Linked DNA regions of Youhaiella tibetensis. The protein of the gene in region 2 binds, or shares a complex with, the protein of the main gene of each other region. Links are inferred from orthologs where the notes say so. Each region holds a gene or a part of one and is shown on either strand. Other genes may lie near its edges.

Region 1 (8,708 bases), 330 kb from region 2 along the record:
GTGACGGCGACGACCGTGCCGGACATGCTCTGGGGATCGAGCTGGTCGAGCACGAGGTGGATGGTGTGCATGGGGCTGATCTCGTCGCCATGGACGCCGCTGGTCAGCAATACCCGCTTGCCGGGCCTGGCGCCCTTGACCACGACGATCGAGACGTACCAGGCCTTGCCCGAAACCATCTGCACGCCTTCAAAGAAGAAGTGGTGACGGCCTGGCTCGAGGTCGGCGACGTCGAGCGCCGAGATGACCTTTTTGCCCTGCACCACGTCGCCCGTATAGACGGTTCCGGTGCTGGCGCCTGCGCCGGCAGCCGCCGCCTCCGCAGCGGCAGGCGCGGCTCCGGCAACGAGCCCGGCTCCGGCAGCGGCGGCCAGGAACATGAAGTCGCGGCGATCGACGCCGTCAGCAGATTTCGTCACCTCAGGACTCCTTACTGGCGGGTAGCGGTGAAGGTGCGCGGGCCCACGCCTGCCACGGTAGGGTGGTAGGTGCAGCGGAGCGAGGAGAGCACGGGGATGTCGAGCAGGCGCCCGGCAATGGCGCCGAGGACGCCGCCCACCTGGCGGCACTCCATGGAGGCCGCCTCCCAGGCGCGGCCGCGACCGCATGAGGTGCGCTGCAGGTCCACCCGGATATCGCGTCCCGAGACGCGCCAGGTCAGCCGGCCGTCGCAACTGACGCCACCGCCGCGCACCTGGTAGGTGCCGCGACGGTCGAGGCAGAAGGTGAGCCGATAGGGCCCGAAAAGGTTCTGGTTCGCCCGGAAGCACCCATTGACCGGGATGCCGTTGGGATGATCGGGCACGATGACCCGGGTCTCCTGGGCAAGACTCTGCTGGGCCAGGAGGAAGAGCGCGAGACAGGCGAGGACAAGGAGGCGCATGGGGGACAACTCCGGGGGTGGCGTTGTCCCATCGTGTCATGGCGCGGCGGCTTTGGGATTGGCACGGCGTCCCAAAAGCTGGGCCATCCGTCTCAGCCTTTGTGCCGGCGCCCTCGTCAGTTCACGGACTGGAAGCTGCCGTCCAGGTCGAACCAGCAATTGAAGAACTTCGTGCCGTCTGACGCATCGAAATAGCCCTGCACCACGTAGCGGTCCCCGCTCTTGAAAGCGGCATTGGTGGTGATCTCCTGGGGACGCACGCCGAAGCTGGCCGAAGCCTCGCCGGCGCAGAACCGCGACATCTGCGAGGTCGAGAGGTTGGCGGGCGCCGGGTTGGGCGGCGGCGATTTCGGCTTGGGTGCGCGCTGGGCAGGCGCGCCCGCCGCGTTCTCGACATAGACGGAGAGCTGGTAGTTGGCGCGCTCGTTCCGGCGCGCCGCGTTGCGCATCAGATAGACGGTCACGGTGTAGTTGCCGCTCGAGGGAATGACGAAGCTCGTTCCATTGCCGTTGATCGAGCTGTTGTAGAGCGCCTCGGAAGCACCGGGCGCGGTGACGTTGAAGTAGTTGCTCGCATTGTCGGTGTCGAGCTGGACACTCATGCGCTGACCGGCCGAAACGCCGATGCGATACTTGACGCTCTGGTTCCCCTTGATCGAGCCATCGATCGTGGTGCCGGACGCGCCGCGCGGAAACCGGACATCCACAGTCTGCGCCTGGGCGGCAGCGGCGGCCAGGACCAGGAACAGGCCTGCCAGGATCGAGAAGGCACGTCGCAACTGCAAAACTCTGGAAGTCATCGCTCATTCTCCACTGCGATAGGCTTTATGGCGGTGATCCAGAGGCCACAAATATGGCTCGGTCAAGTTCGGCAAGCGGTGCCCAGCCATGAGTGCAGACGGCGTTCCGTCCGCTCGAGCGGTGGCCTGTCGTCATTTGGGGTAAAGAAGTGGTGCCCGGGACCGGAATCGAACCAGTGACACGCGGATTTTCAATCCGCTGCTCTACCAACTGAGCTACCCGGGCATCTTTAAGGCGCTTCGGCGTGCCGAAGGCTGGCGGTTTATAGGCAATGAGATTTGGGCTGGCAAGGGCGAAAGCGACGATTTTCCGAAGTGGCTGTGAGGAACTCAAATCGCGCCGCCCATTGCGGTTTTGGCTGGCCGCGCTAGGCTTGCACAACTGGTATGGTAGATTGGAAAAACGATGCTCGAGGATTTGAAAGGCAAGCGCGCACTCATCACGGGGTCCTCCACCGGAATCGGGGCGGCCCTGGCGCTGGAGATGGGACGGCTGGGTGCGGCGGTGGCCGTGCACGGGCACAGGAACGCCGATGCAGCCAAGGGGATCGCCGACCGGATAATTGCCGGCGGCGGCAAGGCCGTGGTGGTGACGGGCGATGTGAGCCACGCGGGCGAAGCGGAGCGAATCGTGGGCGAGGCAGTGGCCGGGCTCGGCGGGCTCGACGTGCTGGTCAACAATGCCGGGGGCATTCTCGAGCGGGTCACCAATGCCGGGTTCGACGAGGAGATGTTCACCAGGGTGTTCGATCTCAACGTACGTTCGATCCTGGCCATGACCAAGGCCGCCTACCCGCACCTGAAGGCTTCGGGAAAGGCCTCGGTCATCAATACCGGCTCGATCGCCGGGCGGTTCGGCGGGTTCTCAGGCTCGACGGTCTACGCGGCGGCCAAGGCCGCGGTGCATTCGATCTCGCGCAATGCCGCGCGGGAGTTCGCCATGGACGGGATACGCGTCAACACGGTGGCGCCCGGCTTCATCATAACCCCTTTCCATGACCGGACGCCCGAGAGCGTGCGCGAAACGGCCCGCGCGCAAATCCCGATGCAGCGGCTGGGCACCGCCGAGGATTGCGTGGGCGCCTACGTGTTCCTGGCCTCCGAAGCGATGAGCGGATACATCACCGGTCAGATCATCGATGTGAACGGCGGGCAGTTGATGCCGTAGGTCGGGGCGGCTTGGGCTAGCCGTTACCGGCCATAACACCACCCTTCCCCGGCCGCAGAGCCGGGGACCATGGATGGCTCCACCCCGGATCTTCGCCCGGGGATCGGGGTGGGTAGCGTTGAGTGTCATCAATCCAGCATCATAAGTCAGATCCCCTGGCTCACCCCCACCCTCAATCCCTCCCCACAAGGGGGAGGGAAGCGTTGGGGCGAGATCGTGCCAGCACGTCTCCCTCCCCCTTGTGGGGAGGGAACAAGGGTGGGGGTGCGGCCCTGAGTCGAGATACGCCCCCCAGAACGCTCCACTACACCGAGCCGAGGGCCACGGATGGCTAACACCCGGGTGGAGAGTGGCAACGAGCCACGGGTCTTCGCCCGAGGAAGATCGGGGCGGGTGGAAGGCGCTTGGGGGAGGCTTCGTGTTGGGGAGGCTTCCGCGGCCGCGACGATCGTCCGAGTGCCGCTTGCGCGAACGCGCCGGCAGGCCCCTACCCCAGCCTAGTCTTCCCCGCCTTCGTCCTGCTTGCCGCTCTCTTCATCGGCCTCTTCGGGGATCGCGTAGGCGCCGGTCAGCCAGCGGTTGAGGTCGATGTCGGCGCAGCGGGCCGAGCAGAAGGGGTGGAAGGCCTGGGTGGAGGGCTTTCCGCAAATGGGACAGGGGCGCACAGGGCGCAGGCGGGTGACTTTGGCGTCGGCCATTGCTGCCTCAGACGGAGGTCAGGTTGGACTGGTTGAGCCAGTTGAAGGTGACAGGATATCCTTCGCCCGAAAGCAAGGCCACCGTCTCGTGGAGCGGCAGGCCAACGACGCTCGAATAGGAGCCGACGAGCTTGACCACGAACGAGCCGGCAATGCCCTGGATGGCGTAGCCGCCTGCCTTGTCCTTCCACTCGGCGGAGGCCAGGTAGGCCTCCATCTCGCGGTTGGAAAGGCGCTTGAAGCGGATGCGGGTTTCCACGAGGCGCCGCCTCGCCTGGCCCGAGGGCGTCAGGAGGCAGACGCCGGTATAGACGCGGTGGGCGCGGCCCGAGAGGAGGCGCAGGCAGTCGGCGGCCTCTTCCATCATCTCGGCCTTGGGCAGCACGCGGCGGCCGACGGCCACCACCGTATCGGCAGCCAGCACGAGCGCATTGCCACCGATGCCGGCCTGGCGCGCCTTCTGCTGGGCGGCGATGGCCTTGAGGTCGGCCAGACGCGCTGCCAGCTTGCGCGGCAGTTCGCCCTTTTCGGGCGTTTCATCGACGTGTGCGGGAACCAGGTGCTCGGGCTCGATGCCGATCTGATTAAGGAGCGCGAGGCGCCGCGGCGAAGCGGAAGCCAGAATCAGTTCGGGGCGGCTGGCCAATCGCGAAACTCGTTACTTGAAGCGGTAGGTGATGCGGCCCTTGGTCAGGTCATAGGGCGTCATTTCACACAATACCTTGTCGCCCGCCAGAACGCGGATGCGATTCTTGCGCATGCGCCCAGCGGTGTGGGCGATGATCTCGTGGCCGTTCTCCAGCTTGACCCGGAAGGTCGCGTTGGGAAGCAATTCGATCACAACGCCCGGGAATTCGAGCACTTCTTCCTTTGCCATACTTTCTCCTGAAAAGGCCGGGAGGGGAGCTAAATGCCCAGTCCCAAGCCGAAATTGCGCGCAACCTATAGGAATTCAGGCGCTTTGTGAACTAGCCGCCGAACCGGTCGCGACAAGCGGCTCCAGACGCTCGCGAACCTTCTGCTGAAGGGTGTCGCGCAGCGTCCTGTAAGCGCTCAGAACGGCCTCGCGGTTCCCCTCGACAAGGGTCGGATCGCTGACGTTCCAGTGTTCGAGGGCACCCATTTCCAGGCCGCGCTTGCGGACGGCCTCGTCGGCTTCGGGCGAAAGCGTCACCACCAGATCGAAACGATTGGCGACAAGCTCATCCATAGTATGGGGCGTGTGGACGGACATATCCACCCCCACCTCCTCCATCACCTCGTGGACGAACGCATCGGCCTTGCCGGACTGGACGCCGGCCGAGCGGGCGATGAGGCGGCCCGGGAAGTATTTGCGCGCCAGCGCCGCGGCGATGGGGGAGCGTACCGAGTTCATCGAGCAGACGAAGAGCACCGTGGGCAATTCGCTGTCGCGCTCGTCGATGCGCTTGGCGTAGGGCTGGACGGCGCAGATGAGCGTGAAGAGCCGCCGCGCGGTGTTGAGATCCATCTCGAGCTTGTTGACCAGCCGGGTGCGCAAGAGCTCGGCCGCTTCGTTATGAAGCCCGCGCCGGGCCATGTCGACGGTCTCGATCTGGAAGGGCGAAGCCGAGCGGATGGCTTCGTAATAGCTGTCGCGGATGCGGAAGTAATCGCGGATCAGGCGGCGGAACGGGGTGAGCGAGAGGTAGTGCGCGGCGATCGGCTCGAAGGTTTCCGGATCGCGCACGTCGAGCACGATGTAGTTGGCGACGATCGAGACGTGCAGCGCATAGGGGCCGGTGGCCTTTACGCGCGCGGGCCGGAAGCGGTTGTCCTCGACCAGGTCATAGATGGCGATGCGCCACTCGTGCACCTCGTCGGGATCGATCGAGGTGATGGTCGAGGGATCGAGCGTGACGGTGACGATCCGGTCGGTCGTGGCATCGAAGTCACGCAAGAAGCCGCGCCCTCCCCTAGCGGTTGAGCCGGATGGAGACGCTGCGCCCGTGCGCGTCGAGGGCTTCGGTCTCGGCCAGCGTCACCGCCGCTGGCGCCAGGATGGCGAGCGAGGACGGGTCGCACCCCAGGATCGAGGTGCGCTTGACGAAATCGAGCACGCCGAGCCCGGAGGCGAAGCGCGCCGAGCGCGCCGTGGGCAGCACGTGGTTGGAGCCGCCGACATAGTCGCCGATGGCCTCAGGCGTGTGGTGGCCGAGGAAGATGGCCCCGGCATTGCGGATACGCGGCATCAGCGCTTTTGGATCGTCCACCGCCAGTTCGACGTGCTCGGAGGCGATGCGGTTGGCCAGTTCCACCGCTTCGTCGAGCGAAGCCACGGTGATGATGGCGCCGAACTCCTCCCAGCCCTCGCGGGTGAGCTGTTCACGCGGCAGCACGGCCAGTTGCCGGTCGACTTCCTTCGCCACGGCATCGGCGAGGCGCGGATCGGTGGTGACGAGGATGGACTGGGCCCCTGCCCCGTGCTCGGCCTGCGCCAGGAGGTCCGCCGCGACCCAGGCCGGGTTGGCCGAGGAATCGGCGATCACCAGCACTTCGGAGGGGCCGGCGATCATGTCGATGCCGACCTTGCCGAACACCTGCCGCTTGGCGGCGGCGACATAGGCGTTGCCCGGCCCCATGATCTTGTCGACCGGGGCGATCGTCTTGGTGCCATAGGCGAGCGCGGCGACGGCCTGGGCCCCGCCGACGCGATAGATCTCGGTGACGCCGGCGATCTTGGCGGCGGCGAGGATGGCGGCGTTGATCTCGCCGCGCGGGGTCGGCACCACCATGGCGATGCGCTCGACGCCGGCGACCTTGGCGGGCACGGCGTTCATGAGCACCGAGGAGGGATAGGAGGCGAGCCCGCCAGGCACATAGATGCCCACCGCCTCGATGGGCGTCCAGCGCGTGCCCAGCGTCACCCCGATCTCGTCGGTATAGATGTGATCGGCCGGCTTCTGCTTTTCGTGGTGGGCCTTGATGCGGGCATGGGCGGTTTCGAGCGCCGAGCGCACTTCGGGGGTGACGCGGGCGGCCGCCGCCTCGATCTCCTCCTGGGTGAAGCGCAGCGTGGAGGGCGTCACATTGGCCTTGTCGAACTTGTTGGTGAGTTCGACCAGGGCGTCATCGCCGCGCGCCCGCACGTCCGCGATGATGGTGTTGACGACGTCGCCGACTTCCTGGGAGCTTTCGCGCTTGCCTTCGAGCAGCGCCTGGAAGCGGGCCGCAAAATCGGCGTCGCGGGTATCGAGGAACGAAGGCATGGGCGAGAGGATCCGGTTAGAGGCTGTGCTGGGGCTGGGCCTTGGCGGCCCAGGCGGCGCCGAGGTCCTGCAGGCGCGCTTCGAGGACTTCGACCTCGAGCCGCACCGTGCCGCCGCCGGCGAAAGTCAGTTCCACGATGCCCGCGGGGGCATCGGTTTCGGTAAAGGAAATGGCGAGCAATTCAAGCACGCCCTCGCGCGCATTGGTATCGATGCCGGCGCTGGCGACCGAAAGCACGCGATCGAAATGCAGCGCGGCGCGCTTGCGCACGCCCTTGTTGCGCACGGTGCCCGCTTCCCAGTCATAGCGGTTCATCAGCAGGGCAAAGCGCTTGTCGCGCTGGGCATAGCCCATGTCCCCGACGCGGACGACCGCATCCTGGGTGTGGGCGGAGATTACCGCCAGATCGTCGCTATCAAGCGCCAGCAGCTTGAGATCGGCCATGTCGTTCCTGATTCCGAAGGGTCTACGGGTAACGGTAATCTGGTGATTGCGGTTCGATCTACAAGAAGTTGCGGGGCGAGGCTAGGGCGTTAGGGGAAATGGGGGGTGGGTCGATTCGGTCGGAGTGCGTTACGAGCATGCGACAGATTGACGTCACACCCGTGGACACAGAGGACACCCCTGGTGAGAGCGCCTAACTTGCTAGGTCTTCTACTTCGCCAACCGCCAGTAGCGGATCACTAAACCGCAAACCATGCTGCTTCTTCCACCCCCCCGCAACGCGCTTTTCGACCTGCAGGTCACCATCGACAGGAGTGAGTCGAAATGACCTGCCCTTTACATCTAGTTGGTAAAGGCCATCAACTACCTTCCAGTCGAACGTTTTCCTCCGGAGGTTGTTGAGCTTAGTGATGAAATCCGAAGCCGCTTCGGGACGCCTTTTGTAATCAACTCGACAAGCTTGACGAATGAGCTGCCGCAGGTGCTTGGGGACCGTCGCGGGAAGCGTATCAAGTTTGAGTACCTTGCCCTTGCGGATCACTGACCCGATACAGCTCTGCGCGTATACGTGACCTTCGATGCCGCCCAATGTCTCTCGTTGCTTCATCTGGGCGTGCGACAGCCAGCTGTCCTGCTCGTAGTCCAAGCGGCCACCGAGGGTTTGGTAGAGGAGCAAGCCTAGTTGGTAGATGTCGCCTTGGCGGTAGAAGCGGGCTGCCTCCTCAAAATCTTCGGGCGGTCGGTAGATGATCGAGTGCTTCGATTGCGTGGAAGCGAAACCCTCCTCGTTCATGGTCACTACCGAGCCGAAATCACCTACAACCCAGACGCCACCATCTGTGCAGAACACGTTCGACGGCTTCAAGTCTCGGTGGAGGTACCCTTGGCCGTGTAGGTAGCTCACGCCTGAGGCGATCTGAAGCAGAATATCTATTCCTTCTCGCGGACCAAAAGCCTTTTCGGCGAGTTGATCGTCAAGGTCACCGCCGCCGCAAAAACGTGTTATGAAATAGGCGTCATCTTCGTCTATCGGCTCTGCGCTGTCCACTTTCAGAATATTGGGGAACTCGAGCTTCGCCAGTAGCGTGGGCTCGATATGAGCTCCCCCTCCCCAATAATAGATCTTCATAACCTGCGGGCGATCCAGTAGGTTATTATGACCGATCAACACGTAGCCGTTGGCACCCTTGGTTATGTTGTCGCTGAATGTGATCGTTTTCTGCAGCCGCTGAACAGTCGGGCGAACATTCTCCGGCAAGAGACTGATATCGAAAGGCACCAGATTAACCTAAACTCAGGTGGTAAGCCCCGGCGCGGTATGGATCATGCAGGTAGGCCTGCAGCCCAGCCGGCAATCCAGCAAGGTTCGTTTTCTCGAATTTTCTCAGAGTGTTCGCATGGACAAAGTGGACGGGCTTGCCGCTGCAATACTGGATCAGCGTTTCTATCTTGAAAGTGGTTCCACCTCCGGCCATCGGCCCGGTCAG
Region 2 (3,522 bases):
GGGCCTGGAAGCCCCGATCGTGATCCTCGCCGACGCCACCAGCAAGCCGGACACCAAGCAGACCACCAAGCCGGTCTATGTCGTGCACGAGGGTGCCGGTCCGCTTCTCATCCACGCGCCGTCCTCCGACCAGCACGTGCGCGAAACCATGGCGCTGCGCGACGCCGACGAAGCCAACCTCAAGGCCGAATACTGGCGCAAGCTCTACGTCGCAATGACCCGCGCCGAGGACGAACTCTACGTCACCGGCGCCCTGACCAAGAACGGCAAGATCGAGGGCTCCTGGTATGAAGCCATCGAGGGGGCACTGGTTGCCGAGGCGGCCAGGGACGACGCCACCGGCACGCTCGCTTTTCCGGCCGAGGCGCCGCCCGTGGCGAATGTCAGGGGCTGGAAGGCGAGCCAGCCGCAATTCCCGCTGCCCTTCGCGCTGCCCCAACTGCCCGAACACCGGGACAGGGTGGTGGTCACCCCGTCCTCGGCCTACGAGCCGGCCGACATCGACCGCTCGTTCCGGACGACCCTCGAAGAGGCGGTGGATGCCGAGACCGCCCGCCGCTCGGGCATCGCCCTGCACGCCCTGCTCCAGCACCTGGTGCGGGTCGCACCGGGCGAACGAGACCGCGTGCTCGAAAAGGCGCTGCCGGCCCTGCTGCCCGGGGCGCCCGAGCTGCATGGCGAACTGGCCGCGCGCGCCCAGGCCATCCTCACGCGCCCCGAACTGGCGCATTTGTTCGGCCCCAACAGTCGTGCCGAGGTGCCATTCCTCGTCAAGGCGCGGCGCAATTCCACACCCATCTGGCTGGCCGGACGCATGGACCGGATCGTGGTCGAAAACGGCAAAGTCCTTGTGGTGGATTACAAATCCGACGCGCAGCCGCCGGCCGATCCCGATTCTGTCCACAGCGGCTACAAGACCCAGCTCGGCCTCTATGCGCTGGTTGCAGACCAGCTGTTCCCGGGCCATAATGTCGAAGCAGCGATCCTGTGGACAAGGTTGGAATCATTAATGATTCTTCCACGTCCCTTACTGGCGAAACCCGTCTCGGCTTTCACCTTGGAGCGATGAAGCTTGAACCAGGTATGGACTCTTCCTAGCTTTTGGGCTCAAACACGCGTCGCTTTTCAACCTAAAGGCAACCTCTAATGACCACACACGTTTCCGACGCCAACTTCGGCGAGGAAGTCCTTAACTCCAAAGAGCCCGTGCTCGTAGATTTCTGGGCTGAGTGGTGCGGGCCCTGCCGCGCGATCGCACCGGTCCTTGATGAACTCTCTTCCGAACTCGCCGGCAAGGTGAAGATCGTCAAGCTCAATATCGACGAGAATCCCTCGACGACCGTCAAGTACGGTGTCCGCTCGATCCCCACGATGATCCTCTTCAAGGACGGCGAAGCCGCTGACATGAAGATTGGCGCCGGGACCCCGAAGGCGGGCCTTTCCAAGTGGCTCGAGAGCCACGCCGCAGCCTGATCAGCAATCACGGCGCGTAAGAATTCGAAAACGCCATCGGCCCGGCCGGTGGCGTTTTTGTTTGCCTTGCCGACAGCCAGCGGCCACTCTCGCTGCCAGATTGATCCTGGGGGGAGAATCGATTGGTCAGCGTCAACCTGCGTGCAGCGCCGTTCAACCTCGATGACGAGGCCGTGGCCTGGGTGGAAAGCACCCTCGAGGGCCTGACGCCCGAGGAGCGGATCGGTCAGCTCTTCGTGCTCATTTCCATGGGCGAGCCGAACGAGGCGCTGGCCCAGCTCGAGCGCCTCCAGCCCGGCGGCATCACGCGCTTTTATGGTCCCGATCTCGAGACCGAGATCGGCTTTGCGCGCGCCTTCATCTCCTCGGCCAAGGTGCCGCCGCTGCTGAGCGCGGACCTCGAGGGCAGCCGGATGAGCCTGCCGTTCGGCACGCCGGTGCCCAATCCGCTCGGGCTCGCCGCGGTGGACGATCTTCAGGCGACCTCTGCCATCAGCTCGATCATGGCGCGCGAGGCGCGTGAAATGGGCCTTAACTGGTCGTTCACGCCGGTCATCGACATCAACAAGGCCTTCCGCTCGGCCATCGTGGGCACGCGCTCCTATGGCAGCGAAGTGGACCGCATCGAGCGCCATGCCCTGGCCCAGATCGCCGCCTTCCAGCACGAGGGCGTCGCCGCAACGGTCAAGCACTGGCCGGGCGAGGGGTATGACGACCGCGACCAGCACCTGGTGACGACCATCAATCCGCTCAACGTCGAGGAGTGGGAGAAGACCTTCGGCCGGCTTTATCGCGCCGCCATCGATGCCGGCGTGCTTTCGGTGATGTCGGCCCATATCGCCTTTCCGGCGTTCGTCCGCTCGATCGATCCCGATGCAGGCATCGAGGCCTACCGGCCAGCCTCGATCAGCAAGATCCTCAACCAGACGCTGCTGCGCGAGCGCCTGGGCTTTAACGGCCTCATCGTCTCCGATGCCACGCCCATGGGCGGCCTCGGCGCCTATTCGAGCCGGGACGAGCATCTGGCCGAACTGATCGCTAATGGCTGCGACGTGATCCTCTTCTCGGACGATCCGGATGCCGATTTCGCCCGCATCCGCAAGGCGCTTGCCGAAGGAACGCTGCCCCAGGCCCGCTTCGAGGATGCCTTGCGCCGGATCCTCGGACTCAAGGCGCGCCTTGGGCTCCACAAGCCGCATCGCATTCCGGATCTCGATCACGCCCGCGCCAACCTCGCGACCCCGCAGAGCCTCAAGGCGGCAGCGGAGGCGACGGCGCGCGTGCCGACGCTGGTCAAGGATACCCAGAAGCTCCTGCCGCTCGATCCGGCCCGCCACAAGCGGGTTCTCGTCTATTCCGGCGGCATCGTGCAGCCGCTCGCCCCCGCGCCCTTTGCCTTTTCGGTTCCTGACCTGCTCCGGGCCGAGGGTTTTGACGTGACGGTCTTCGAGCGCGGCTCGGACCTCGAACCCACCGATTTCGACCTGGTACTCTATCTTTTCGGGGACGAGACCCTGCTGACCCGCTCGAGCATCTTCATCGACTGGATGAAGCTGACCGGGCGCCTGCATGGCGCCATGTCGCGCCCCTGGCATGATGTCCCCACGCTGATGATCTCGTTCGGCTATCCGTACCTGCTCTACGATGCGCCGCGCGTGCCCACCTATATCAATGCCTATGGCACCTATGAGGGCATGCAGAAGGCGGTGGTCGAGGCCATTCTCGGGCGCGCGCCCTTTGCGGGCACCAATCCGGTCGATCCATTTTGTGGCCTGGAAGACGCGCGCTACTAGATGTTGCGGTCGTGGTCGACTCGGAGTAGCTTCCATCGGCTATCAACGATGGAAGCTACGATGTCTCTTGCCGTCAACGACTCCAATTTCGATGCCGAAGTCCTCAACGCCAGCGAGCCGGTGCTGGTCGATTTCTGGGCCGAGTGGTGCCCGCCCTGCAAGGCCATGGACCCGATCCTGGATGCGCTGAGCGTCGAGATGGCCGGCAAGGTCAAGATCGTCAAGCTCGACGTCGAGAACAATCCGCGCATCACCT

Evidence for each region.
Region 1: the proteins of trxA (region 2) and FNA67_RS22465 are in contact, whole or in part, in an NMR structure (PDB 2IPA), measured with the Bacillus subtilis proteins. The link is inferred for Youhaiella tibetensis from one-to-one orthologs.

The regions. Positions count from the first base shown.
Region 1 is NZ_CP041690.1:867,763-876,470, reverse strand. What follows is about bases 3,223-6,172. They hold FNA67_RS22465 (arsenate reductase ArsC), read right to left. Parts: upstream 4,943-6,172; coding sequence 4,502-4,942; downstream 3,223-4,501. Other genes in these bases: hisD (histidinol dehydrogenase), read right to left, coding at 5,484-6,172; infA (translation initiation factor IF-1), read right to left, coding at 4,208-4,426; FNA67_RS04255 (Maf-like protein), read right to left, coding at 3,557-4,195; yacG (DNA gyrase inhibitor YacG), read right to left, coding at 3,349-3,549. Also shown: FNA67_RS04285 (succinylglutamate desuccinylase/aspartoacylase family protein), read right to left, coding at 1-380; FNA67_RS04280 (hypothetical protein), read right to left, coding at 431-883; FNA67_RS22095 (hypothetical protein), read right to left, coding at 1,000-1,683; FNA67_RS04265 (SDR family NAD(P)-dependent oxidoreductase), read left to right, coding at 2,090-2,851; more of hisD, read right to left, coding at 6,173-6,776; FNA67_RS04235 (DUF2948 family protein), read right to left, coding at 6,793-7,221; FNA67_RS04230 (serine/threonine protein kinase), read right to left, coding at 7,415-8,500; FNA67_RS04225 (DUF3010 family protein), read right to left, coding at 8,505-8,708. UniProt on the Bacillus subtilis protein: Catalyzes the reduction of arsenate [As(V)] to arsenite [As(III)]. In vitro, can dephosphorylate para-nitrophenyl phosphate (pNPP).
Region 2 is NZ_CP041690.1:544,132-547,653, forward strand. The notes cover bases 1-2,809. They hold trxA (thioredoxin), read left to right. Parts: upstream 1-1,146; coding sequence 1,147-1,473; downstream 1,474-2,809. Other genes in these bases: addA (double-strand break repair helicase AddA), read left to right, coding at 1-1,069; FNA67_RS02725 (glycoside hydrolase family 3 protein), read left to right, coding at 1,596-2,809. Also shown: more of FNA67_RS02725, read left to right, coding at 2,810-3,266; trxA (thioredoxin), read left to right, coding at 3,327-3,522. UniProt on the Bacillus subtilis protein: Participates in various redox reactions through the reversible oxidation of its active center dithiol to a disulfide and catalyzes dithiol-disulfide exchange reactions.